DNA from 3 places in the Comamonas jiangduensis genome. Region 3 is predicted to be linked to each of the others. Evidence: predicted binding sites of a transcription regulator. Region 3 holds the regulator's gene; each other region holds the start of a gene.

The links. The regulator FNR, encoded in region 3, switches genes on or off when oxygen is low (the NO sensors DNR and NnrR bind a similar motif). The targets are predictions, from matches to a motif close to TTGATNNNNATCAA.
Region 1: a site for FNR is predicted at 2,832-2,845, ahead of napE (periplasmic nitrate reductase, NapE protein). Genes of this name have one in related genera too.
Region 2: a site for FNR is predicted at 2,340-2,353, ahead of azu (azurin). Genes of this name have one in related genera too.

Annotation. Positions count from the first base shown of each region.
Region 1 is NZ_JARXOV010000009.1:46,981-51,141, forward strand. Features, by position in the region: gene napA (periplasmic nitrate reductase subunit alpha) at 1-2,126, opposite strand, end outside; gene QEP12_RS08915 (chaperone NapD) at 2,119-2,415, opposite strand; gene napE (periplasmic nitrate reductase, NapE protein) at 2,408-2,566, opposite strand; gene QEP12_RS08925 (NnrS family protein) at 2,926-4,161, shown strand.
Region 2 is NZ_JARXOV010000009.1:65,972-70,132, reverse strand. Features, by position in the region: gene trhA (PAQR family membrane homeostasis protein TrhA) at 1-352, opposite strand, end outside; gene QEP12_RS09020 (hypothetical protein) at 619-972, opposite strand; gene QEP12_RS09015 (nuclear transport factor 2 family protein) at 1,133-1,504, opposite strand; gene azu (azurin) at 1,714-2,169, opposite strand; gene QEP12_RS09005 (plasmid pRiA4b ORF-3 family protein) at 2,498-3,115, opposite strand; gene QEP12_RS09000 (Bug family tripartite tricarboxylate transporter substrate binding protein) at 3,336-4,161, opposite strand, start outside.
Region 3 is NZ_JARXOV010000002.1:140,465-144,625, reverse strand. Features, by position in the region: gene hemN (oxygen-independent coproporphyrinogen III oxidase) at 1-1,246, opposite strand, end outside; gene fnr (fumarate/nitrate reduction transcriptional regulator Fnr) at 1,450-2,175, shown strand; gene QEP12_RS02135 (hypothetical protein) at 2,274-2,465, opposite strand; gene QEP12_RS02130 (FixH family protein) at 2,704-2,991, opposite strand; gene ccoG (cytochrome c oxidase accessory protein CcoG) at 3,060-4,161, opposite strand, start outside.

The DNA of each region.
Region 1 (4,161 bases), on a different contig from region 3:
TCGGCGGCTGGCTCATAAGGCAGGCCGAAAATGACCGCCTTGCCATCCTTGTGGCCATAGAACTCGAAACCGGTCCCCGGCTTCACATACGGATCGGTCCCCTCGCGGTAACGCCACTTGGTCTCCTGCCCATTGACGACAGGCCAGCGCAAGCCACGCACCTGGTGGTAGACATCGAACGGCGCCAGATCGTGGCCATGACCACGCCCGAACGCTGCGTACTCTTCGAACAGCCCCTTCTGGGGGTAAAAGCCAAACAACTCGGCCTCATGGTTGTTGTACCCTGCCTCCATGTCGGTCACGGGGAATTTGTCCACCTGACCATTGCGGTACAGCACATCAAACATGGTCTTGCCTCGGTACTGCGGGGCCTTGACCAGGAGTTCCTCAGGCCACACCTCCTCGATCTTGAAGCGCTTGGCAAACTCCATCAGTTGCCACAAGTCCGAACGTGCTTCGCCCGGCGCGTTGACCAGTTGATGCCAGAAGTGCGTGCGGCGCTCGGCATTGCCATAGGCACCCTCCTTTTCCACCCACATGGCGGTAGGCAGGATCAGGTCCGCCGAGGTCGCGGTGACGGTGGGATAGGCATCCGACACCACAATGAAGTTGTCCGGATTGCGATAGCCCGGATAGCCTTCTTGCACCATGTTAGCGGAGGCCTGCATGTTGTTGGTCACCATGACCCAGTAGGCATTGAGCTTGCCATCCTTGAGCATCCGGTGCTGTTGCACGGCGTGATAGCCGGGTTTATCGGGAATGGTGCCCTCGGGCAACTTCCAGATTTTTTCCGCGGTCTTGCGGTGCTCGGGATTGGTAACCACCATATCCGCGGGCAAGCGGTGCGAGAACGTACCTACTTCGCGCGCCGTGCCACATGCCGAAGGCTGACCAGTTAACGAGAATGGACTGTTGCCCGGGGTTGCGATCTTGCCGGTGAGCAGGTGGATGTTGTAGACAAGGTTGTTGGCCCAAACGCCGCGCGTATGCTGGTTGAAGCCCATGGTCCAGAACGACACCACCTTGCGCTTGGGGTCTGCGTACAGCTCGGCCAACTCCTTGAGCCGGTTGGCAGGAACCCCTGTCAGTTTGGTGGTGTATTCCAAGGTGTACGTGGAGACGAACTTGGCGTACTCCTCATAAGTCATGGGCTTGGCACCATTCGGATCACCGGCATTTTTGGCAGCTTTTTGCAGAGGATGCTCTGGACGCAAGCCATAACCGATGTCCGGATTGCCCAATTTGAAATTGCAGTGCTTGGCCACAAACTCCTGGTTCACACGCCCTGTGGTGATGATGTGGTTGGCAATGTAGTTCAGGATCGCCAGGTCGGTCTGCGGCTTGAAGGTCAGCTCAATGTCCGCGAGTTCATACGAACGGTGCTCAAAGGTAGACAACACGGCCACCTTGACGTTCGGTGCGCTCAAACGGCGATCCGTCACGCGCGTCCAGAGCACAGGATGCATTTCTGCCATGTTCGAGCCCCAAAGCACAAAGGTGTCCGTAGCTTCGATGTCGTCATAGCAGCCCATAGGCTCGTCCATGCCGAAGGTGCGCATGAAGCCCGCCACCGCCGAGGCCATGCAGTGGCGCGCATTCGGATCGATATTGTTGGAGCGGAAGCCGGCCTTGAACAGCTTGGATGCGGCATAGCCTTCCCAGACCGTCCACTGGCCCGAGCCGAACATGCCCAAGCCGGACGGCCCCTTTTCCTTGAGCGCCTTCTTGAATTGCTGGGCCATCACATCGAACGCGGTATCCCATGACACGTGCTGGAATTCCCCATCTTTGGCGTATTTGCCATTTTTCATGCGCAGCAGCGGCCGTGTCAGACGGTCCTCGCCATACATGATCTTCGACAGGAAGTAGCCCTTGACACAATTGAGGCCCCGATTCACTTCGGCCTGGGGATCACCCTGGGTCGCCACCACCCGGTTGTCCTTGACGGCCACCATCACGCCGCAGCCGGTGCCACAGAAGCGGCAGGGCGCCTTGGACCACTTCATGGTGGCGGCACCACCTGCTTTTGCGCCCTCCTGAGAGATGGCGTGGATGGGAATGCCTGCCACAGCGCCAGCAGCGGCAGCAGCAGTTTGACGAACAAAATCGCGACGGGTACTAGTCATTGGAGACCCCCTCGTTAAGTAATTGCCGGGGTTCTGCGTGCTGATACACCAGTGAGACGTTCAACACACCATCAACCAACCGAATTTGCGCCACCTGATCCAGGATGAAGTCCGCACTAGGCCCTTCCAAGGTGACTACCAGCTTGCCATCTGGATGGGTGCCATGCACTTGGATGGAGTCCATCTTGGCCAGCGCCTGCCCTACAGGATCAAGCGCTTGCGGCATCGTATGAACCACCAGACTGGCAATGTGGAGTTCATCCACCATCAGATGCAGGGTTTCAGGCATGCGGAGGGCCCGCAAACATCTGGTAGATCCAGACCAGGAAGCCGTAGCCAGCAATGATCAAACCAGCCAACACCGGTGCCATCACTACCGTTAGAAAAGCAAAGCTGCGCAGCTCTTCTTTGCGTGCCGTGGGATTATTTTTTTCAAGCATAGCCACCTTTCTGGATGACGGTTTACGTTACAGATGCTCTGCCAGAACTTCAATCCACTCAAACCCGCAGCGATCAGAACACTTGCAACCACTTTAGAGATATTGCCAATCCACTCAATTGATTCACATCAAATATATATTCAAATCTTGTTTTCCAGATCAATTAAAAACACTCTAACAACAATCTCTATTAAAAAACATCGCCCAACCAAAATTACATAAAAAATATTATTTTAGTCTATATACCAATAAATTACCTCAATTATTGATTTACATCAATAATTAATTGATTGACGCAAATATTATTTTTGGAAACATCTACTCTGCATGAAATTTTGGTATTTACTGAAAAAACTGCAATGAATAGCCTTCTAAAAATCCAGGAACCGTCCTCCCTGCAGCCTCAGCACCGCCCGTCTCTGAAAGCCTTTCTGGAACTGGGGTTTCGGCCGCTGTACCTCTGTGGCGCACTCTGGGCCATAGTGGCGGTATCGCTATGGGTGTTTGCTCCATTCCTCCTGCAAGGTGTAGTCGCTGGCGTCTTCTGGCACGCTCACGAAATGCTCTGGGGCTTTATTGCAGCGATTACCGTGGGCTTTCTACTGACTGCTACCAACAACTGGACAGGCTTGAATCCATTGCAAGGCCCAGCGCTAGGTGGCCTTGTCTTGCTATGGGCGGTAGCACGAGTTGGATTCTTACTCCCAGGAACCACAGCCTTCGGTATCGCGAGCATCGCCGACCTGCTGTTTCTGAGTGTCTCCGCGTTTGCAATCGGTCGATGTTTGTTTGCCCGTCGAAGTCGGCACAACTACATCCTGGTTGCGCTGCTGCTGGGTATGGCGGCGGCTAACGCCGCCTATCTCTACGCTTGCTGGCAGCAGCTTGAGTACGTCATCGTGATGCATTACTTCTTCATAGGCATGCTCTGTATGTCCGTGATCGCCTTGCTCATCGCGCGCCGGGTTATTCCATTTTTTGCCAGCCGCGCACTCCCCCAGCTAACGCTCAACCGACACACACGCAGCGGCCAATGGCAAGCTGCCTTAGCCACTTTGGGAATTCTCACGTGGTCATTCGGATTTAACCAATGGGCAACCCTGTTTTTGGCCGCTGCGGGGCTGATCACACTGTGGCATGTGATCGCTTGGAAGCCTTGGTCCGTCATGCGCACTCCTTTACTCTGGATTCTCTATCTGGGATACCTCGGACTTGGTCTGGGTTTGTGGGTTGCTGCAGCTTATGCCATGGGTTGGACATCCCGCCTGTCATGGCCCATCCACATGCTGGGGATGGCGGGGTTTGGCGCACTCATCATTGGCATGATTACGCGCACAGCGCTTGGACATACGGGCAGAGCACTGGTTGCAGATTTCAGCATGGTGTGCAGCTATGGCTTGGTCGCTGTCGCCATTGTTTTGCGCCTCACAGCACTGAGCGTCAGCACCCATCCGCTACCGTGGCTGCATGCCAGTGCCCTATGCTGGGTTTTAGCGTTCGCCTTGTACTTGTGGCGATTTGTGCCTTGGCTCGTACGCCCCCGGGCTGATCAGCGCCCCGGCAAACCCATACCAATTCAGCGACCACCCCATTAA
Region 2 (4,161 bases), on a different contig from region 3:
TCTCTTGCAGCATGCCAATCAGCGCCAGCCCCCAGACCACGCCAAACAGACTCCAGCCCCAGGCACCGCGCAGGCTGATGAGGCAAAACGGCGTGTAGCTGCCCGCAATCATCAGGTAGATGCTCAGGTGGTCACACTTTTGCCAGATGCGTTTGGCCCGCCCCCGCACGCTGTGATAGACGGTGGAGATGGCATACAGCAGCACCAGGGCTGCGCCGTAGATGCTGACGCTGGTGACGGCCTGCGCATCTGCGCGCAAGCTGGTGGTGACGATGAGCCAGGTGGCACCCGTCAGCGCAAGCAGGGCGCCCACCAAGTGCGTCCAAGCGTTAAAGCGTTCGCCGTGATACATGGGCCAGATGGTGGGGCCAAGGCGCTGGATGTGCAAGACGGCATAAGGCAAGCAAAAGTGTCAGCCTAAGCCGGACGCCTTGCCCTTGTGCGCGTGTGGCGGATGTACATCATGGGATGCATGGGGCCATGAAAAAAGCCCGCAGGCAGCGGGCTTGGCCGTGAATTGCTGGCGCATACGCCAACAGAAATTCATGGATTTTTATAGCTTTGATAGCTGCTAACGCTTATCTAGCAAGCGCTAGCGCCATATTGGATGCAAATTTATTACAAAGCAATCGCAATCAAATCGCTTTCCACACTCACGCCGTTGTCCAGGCTGGCGCGCACCACAAAGCCTTCGTCCAGCGCCACCAGTTGGGCGCTTTCCACGTGCAAGCCTTCGTTGACATTCGCACCTTTGAACGAAAAATAACCGCGTACCGGCAGCTCGGCGGCGCATTCCATGTCGATGTGGGCATGTTGCTCATTCAGCCACTGGCGGGCCGATTGCAAGGTGGCGGCCACGGGCTGGCAGTCGGCGGGCACATCGATGTGGGCGGTGCGGGAGGTGTCGTCGGCGCTCAGGCCTTCGAATTCGCCGATGGTGAAAAACGCAACTTCAAAGCTTTGTTGGCTCATGGTGGTTCAGATTTTTGCTATCAAAAAAGATGCATTGTGCGCGCTGTCCCTAAGTCTTGGAGCGCCGCTGGTTTTTGGAAAAAACAAGGTTGGGTAGGCACAAAAAAGCCCGGCTTTGCCGGGCTGAGACAAGGCTCGATAAGCAGCGGGGCGCTGCCGCTTACTGGGGCTGTGCGTGGAAGGCCTTGTTGGCAATCTTCCAGCCCTGTTCGGTTTTGAGCAGCACAAAGTAGTCGGTGAAGGTGACGCTGCCGTGCACCAGCGTGACCTTGGCCATGGCCGAAGTGCCGGTGATGTCCAGCCAGTCAATACTGCGGCGGCGGGTGGATTCGTCCGGGGCTGGCGTGTTGTTGAAACGCTGGCAGTAAAAGTCCAGATCCCACGAGGTCAGCGGGCCTTCGCGCACGCTCTCCAGCCGGGCGGTGGGGAGGAAGGCGGCGCGCATGTGTTCGGCGCTGTCTTCGGCATGGCCGCGCATGTACAGCTCCAGAGGGATGCGTACAGCGTTTTCTTCGGGGTGGTTGGTTAGCATGCAGCGGCTCCTGGTGGTTCTTTGCGGGATGGGCTGCCGCATGCTAGCGGGGGCGGGCGCCAAGATTGCGCATGTTCCAGTCACAGGTGTTTCACAGCGGGGGGGCGCGCGCTGAGGCACCCAAACAAAAGTACCCAAACAAAAGCCCCGGCACAAGGCGCGGGGCTTGAGGCTGCCAGTGTGACCACTGGCGGGAAGCAGCAGACGGTTTAAGCGCCCAGCTTCAAGGTGCCCTTCATGATGAAGGAGTGACCGGGGAAGGAGCAGAAGTAGGTGTAGTCGGTGCCTGCCTTGAGCTTGGCCACGTCGATCACCACTTGGGTGGATTCACCACCGCCGATGACCTTGGTGTGTGCCAGCACGCGGGTGTCGCCAGCCTTCACGTAGTCTGCTGCAGCGCCGGCCTTCATGCCGTCAGCTGCCGTAGCAGTTGCGTCTGCAGCGGTGGTCAGCACCAGGTTGTGGCCCATGGAGGACTTGGGCATCTTGCCCACGTGCTTCAGGGTGACGGTGTAGTTCTTGCACGACTTAGGCACTTCAATGCTCTTCACATTGAATTGCATTTGGTCATTACCTTCTACGGTAATCGCGCAGTCAGCAGCCATGGCGGGGGCAGCGAAGCCACCTGCAGCCAACAAAGCGAATGCCATCAGAGTCTTTTTCATAGCGCAAATCCTTCCGAATGAATCGTGGTGAAGAGTAAGAAATGCTGAACTGCAGCCAATTTTAGAATCGGTCTAACTGTTCAGTTGCCGGATATTGTGATCTTGAATTTTCAGTATTTTGTGAAATTCAAATCATCGAAACGCAGCTTACGTATTTTTTGCATCGGGGCATGATGCGGATCAATAAATCACCCGCATGCCCCAATGGATAACACGTGAAATTATCAAATTAATAGCTGTTGGCACTTATTAATGCTTGGTTTCAAACGTTTTAACTGTTGAAAGTCTTGTTTGATAAGCGCGGGCAGCTATATTTTTTAATATCACCTTATGCCAGTGCGGTCTCTGCCCGGGGTGTGGCAACCGGGGCATTGGCACGCAGCAGTGCCAGTGAATGCACGCGTGCCTGGGCGCGCTGCAGGTCAAAGTGCTTGGCATCAAAGTGGGCCGCTTGTGCCCGCGCCGCTTGGTGGCCCGGGTGTGTGGCATCTTGCAGGGCCGCCAGCAAATCGGCAAAGCCGGCGGGGCCGCCACAGTCTTCGGGCGGGCAGGCGTTGCGCCCCCCCATGCACATGGGCAGGCTGTGCAGCGCAGCAGGGCTGGCAATCGGCGCTACCGATTCCAGCTTGATGCGGTGCAGCCAACCGTCCCCAAAGTCGTACAGATAGCGCACGGCCAGGGCCTGGCCTTGCAGCAACTGGCCCAGGGTGTAGCGGCGTGCATCCATGGTGGGGTCGTCGGGCTGGTCGGCATCGGGCTGACCGTAGCGCTGGCCTGCAATTTCAAACTCGTACAGGTGGCGGTTTTGCCAGCCCATGACGGCCTGGATGGCGCGGTGCAGTTGCGCCAGCGTGATGGATTCAGCCACCACCAAACGGCGCCAGATGGCGGGTTTGGTATCGCACAGTTGAATATGCAGCTGGTAGCTGTTGGGGGTTTTCGGCATGGTTTTTCCTCCCGGTGTCAATCACAAATCTGCAGTGCATGCAGTTATTTCATGTCGGGTTGTAGCGCAGTTGCATGCAGCGCATGGCGTACCAGGGTAAGTACTGGTTCCGCCTGTGCTGGGGTTTAGCCGTGCGGGCTGACACCTTGTGCGATTTGTGCTTGGCATAAAAAAGGCACCCACAGGTGCCTTAAAAAATAACGCTAGATGGCGTGGCCGCTCAGTCCACGCTGGCGCCAGAGGCCTTGACCACAGGGCCGTATTTGGTGCGCTCGGCCGCCATGAAGTCGTCAAACTGCTTGGACGTGGTGGGCACAGGCTCTGCCATCAAGGTGGCAAAACGCTTTTGGGTTTCTGGATCTTTCAGCGCGTCGGAGAAGGCTTTGCTCAGCTTCTCAACCACATCTGCCGGGGTGCCCGCAGGCGCGACCAGGCCCCACCAGGTATCAATGGCAAAGCCCTTGATCTGCTTGGACAGCGCAGGCACGCCAGGCAGCAGGCTGCTTTCGTCGAGGCTGGTGACGGCCAGCGCCTTGAGCTTGCCCGACTTGATGTTGGCAGAAGCGGCAGCCAGGTTGTCGATGTTAAAGTCCACTTCACCGGCCAGCAAAGCCAGCTGGGCGGGGCTGGCGCCGCGATAGGGGATGTGCACGGCCGTAAATTGCATGCCTTGCTTGAACATTTCGCCAGCCAGGTGGCCCGCGCTGCCGTTGCCGCCACTGCCGTAGCTGAGCTTGCCGGGGTGGGCTTTGCCGTAGGCGACCAAATCGGCCACAGAGTTGATCTTCAGCTCTTTGGCGCGCTCGGCGTTGATGACCAGCACGTTGGGCACGCGCACCATTTGGGTCAGGCCGACAAAGTCTTTGCCCGCATCAAAGGGCAGTTTCTTGTAGAGCCAGGGGTTGACGGCGTGGGTGGCCACGGTGGCCAAGCCAATGGTTTTGCCATCGGGGGCCGCCTTGGCGATGGCATCCACGCCAATATTGCCGCCAGCGCCCGCTTTGTTTTCCACAATCACAGTGCCCAGCGTGTCGCGCACACGCTCG
Region 3 (4,161 bases):
CTTCGTCTTGCTGCGCAGCCAAAGCTTCGATTTCAGCAGCAAAGTACTGCTTGAAATCAATCAGCCAAGCGCTGTTGATAGATTCAAAAAACAGCTCGCCCTGGCACATGATCGTCATGATGACGGCACGGCGAATCGTATCGTCGCGGGTCAACGCGAGCCCACGGACAACAGGCAGCCGCCCTTGATCCAGAAGGTCGTAATACTCTTCCAGCGTCTTGGCATTTTGGCTGTAGGTTGCACCCACGCGACCAATCGCGGAAACGCCCAAGGCGATCAAATCGCAGTCTGGCTGCGTGCTATAGCCTTGGAAATTACGGTGCAAGCGACCTTGGCGTTTCGCAATCGCCAATGCGTCTTCCGGCAACGCAAAGTGATCCATTCCCACATAAACGTAGCCAGCTTCAATAAAGCTTTCTATGGCAGAAGACAACATACCCACCTTGTCGGGGGCTGATGGCAAGTCTGCTTGCAAGATACGGCGCTGTGGCTTGAAGCGCTCTGGCAAGTGCGCATAGGCATACAGCGCAATACGATCTGGGCGCAACTCTGTCACCTGTTTGAGCGTGCGAGCAAACGATTCGGGATTTTGCTTGGGCAAGCCGTAAATCAAATCCACATTCACCGACTGAAAGCCCAGTTCGCGCGAAGCAGCCACCAAATCAAACACCTGCTCCGCAGGCTGCTCACGGTGCACCGCTTTTTGCACTTCCGGATCAAAGTCTTGCACCCCAAAGCTCAAGCGGTTAAAGCCTATTTCTTTGAGCACTGCCAGGCGTTCACGCGTCACTGTGCGTGGATCAACTTCGATCGAGTACTCACCCGCCGCCTCAAACACAAACCGCTCACGCAGCATGCGCCACAGGTTACGCAGCTCATCGTCTGTCAAGAAAGTGGGCGTGCCGCCTCCCACGTGGAACTGGCTCACAACCTGCCCACGACCACAGTGCTGCAGATGCAAATCAATTTCGCGCTCCAAATAGCGCATGTATGTCACAGCACGTTCATGGTGCTTAGTGATGATCTTGTTGCACGCGCAGTAGTAACACAGGGAGTCACAAAATGGAATGTGCACATAGAGCGACATCGGCTGGTTTACAGCAGCTGCAACTTTGCGCTGCTTCAACGCCAAGATATAGTCACTATCACCAAACGCCTCCACAAACCTATCCGCAGTGGGATAAGAGGTGTAGCGCGGGCCTGGCACGTCATAACGACGCAAGAGTTCGGGGGTGACGACGGTCATGAATGAATCTTTTCCTTGATGACCATACTTTGCAACAATCGGCCACGTTTATCCTTGACGTGAATCAAGAGGTTGATGTACAAGGAATGTCACAATTTGAGCGACATCATTCCTTACTCCTTCGAGCTATCCCATAGTCTCTTATCTGATTTTTTAACTGCACAAGTCATCTTCTTACACAAGACTCTTGGGCTTTCGAGTACATGACTCCTCCAACCATCAAAGTTACCTGCTCCAACTGCAATTTGCGTGAACTCTGCATGCCCATGGGCCTGAATGAGCAACAGTTGCAGCGCATCGATGACATTGTGGCTACCCGCCGCAAAGTCAAACGCGGAGCAACACTGTTTCGCAACGGAGAAGCATTCACATCGCTGTACGCCATTCGCACGGGCTTTTTCAAAACCTGCGTGGCCACAGAGGATGGTCGCGACCAAGTGACTGGCTTCCAGATGGCTGGTGAAATCATTGGCCTGGACGGCATCGTCAATGACCACCACACCTGTGATGCCGTAGCACTGGAAGATGCCGAAGTCTGCGTCATGCCTTTTGACGGATTGGAAGAAATTTCGCGTGAAGTGACGGCCTTGCAAAGCCATGTGCACAAGGTCATGAGTCGCGAGATTGTGCGTGAACACAGCGTCATGCTACTGCTGGGCAGCATGCGTGCCGAAGAGCGCTTGGCTGCTTTTATTCTGAACTTGGTACAACGCCTGCATGCACGCGGTTTCTCCTCGTCTGAACTGGTGCTACGTATGACACGCGAAGAAATTGGCAGCTACCTGGGCCTGAAGCTTGAAACAGTCAGCCGCACCTTCTCCAAATTTGTGGAAGAAGGCATGGTTGAGGTGAAACAGCGCCACGTGCGCATTTTGGACACTGCTGCACTGCAGCGCTTGGTCAACAGCCAGCACGAGTGCAACAAGTAAGCGCTCTGGCTTTCCCATAAAAAAACCTCCCAAGCCTACGCTGGGAGGTTTTTTTATGGGCGGTTTTTTATGCCGCGACTGCCACAACACTATCTTCGTTACATGCTAGGCTGGGCGTTCACTTCTGAAGCAGAAATAGACAGCAAAACCGTCAAATATCCAGCAACCACAAAAACCACCCAAAAAGCAAAAAAGGCCAGGGTATAAATCGCCGTGCGAGATAGCTCAATCCCTTGCCCCAGCCACAACATATCGTGCGGGTCGAATGCGGCAAACACCAGCATTTCCATCACACCAGCTGCCAAAAAAGCGGGCCAAACAATCCACATTAAACGTCGTGTCCACATGTGCACTCCTTTGCGTGAATCATGTGGACATTGTGAGCACCATTCCCAACCAGGCTGCGTGGGACAAACGCTAAATAAAAATAATAGCTGCCAGCGCAATATTCACAATGACTTGTGCATTAAAAGCACTTGAAGTCAGCATATTTAAAGCGCAGGCAGCTACTTTTTTTAAAATAAACCGTTATTTAGGTGCCAGATTGGGCAAATCAGCATCGGGGGTTGTCACATGGTTACGCGCAGCACCCGCTGGCGCCAAGCTCTTTTCGATGTGGCGCAGTTCCTGGTTGATATTCAGGCCCTTTTGGTAGTAATCGTTGTCCACAACGGGATCCGCGCCATTCATGGCAATCATGGCCGTCGCAATACCTGCCACGACCACCACGGCAGGCCCTGCGAACACCAACCATACGTGGCCATATTTCCACCAAGGACCTGATGGCACTTCCAGCTTTTTTGCTACCTGAGACATAACCCACTCTCTTTCCATCAAACGCAGTGTGCAAGCACTCAGTCTTGCACACCAACAATGCTGCGTTCTTAGCGAGGCACTAAGAAAACTGATTTTTCAAGCACATGGCCTTTGCCACTTTGCGCCGTGATTTCAAACTCAATAGGATGTGAACCAGGTTCAGCAGTTCCATACGGAATTTGTACACGCACGGCGACACCGCGCGTTTGGGCGGAGTCCACGTCCACGGTAGTGCCTTCTGCCATCGCAATGCCCTCCAGCCCCTTCACAGCAACGCTATAAGTTTGGGCTTGCTCCGTAGCATTCATCACCTGCAAACGATAGACATTCTCCAGCTTGCCACCGGCCACAATCCGCGCCAACGATGCACGATCCCGAATCACATCAACCTTGAGGGGCTCTCGCACCGCCATACTAAAGACCATGGCCGACGTCAAACCTACCAAAATCATGGTGTAAATCAGCACGCGGGGACGCGCAATACGGCGCCAAATTTGCGCGCCGGTCCAGCCTTGGCTCACCGCGTTTTGTGTCGTCAAGCGTATCAACCCACGCGGATAGTGCATGTTGTCCATCACGTTGTTACATGCATCCACACACAAGCCACAACCGATGCATTCGTACTGCAAACCATCGCGAATGTCGATTCCAACCGGGCAGACCTGTACACACAACTTGCAGTCGATACAGTCGCCCAAGCCTTGGGCTTTGTAATCCAGGTCTTTTTTGCGAGGGCCACGGTTTTCACCACGCTTGGCGTCATAGCTGACGACCAATGTATCTTTGTCAAACATCGCGCTTTGGAAGCGCGCATAAGGGCACATGTACTTGCAAACCTGCTCACGCATGTAGCCCGCATTGCCATACGTCGCAAAACCGTAAAACAACACCCAGAAAATCTGCCAGCCGCCTTGGAGCGCCAGCAACTCTCCACCCAACTCGCGGATAGGCACAAAGTAGCCTACGAAGGTAAAGCCCGTCCACAGCGCCAAGGCAATCCACAAAAATTGTTTGAGGGTTTTGCGCCAGATTTTTTCCAGCGTCCAGCCACCTTGGTCCAAGCGAATACGCGCACTGCGGTCACCCTCGACCTTGTGCTCGATCCACATAAATATTTCGGTATATACCGTTTGTGGGCACGTAAAGCCGCACCACAAGCGCCCGGCCACC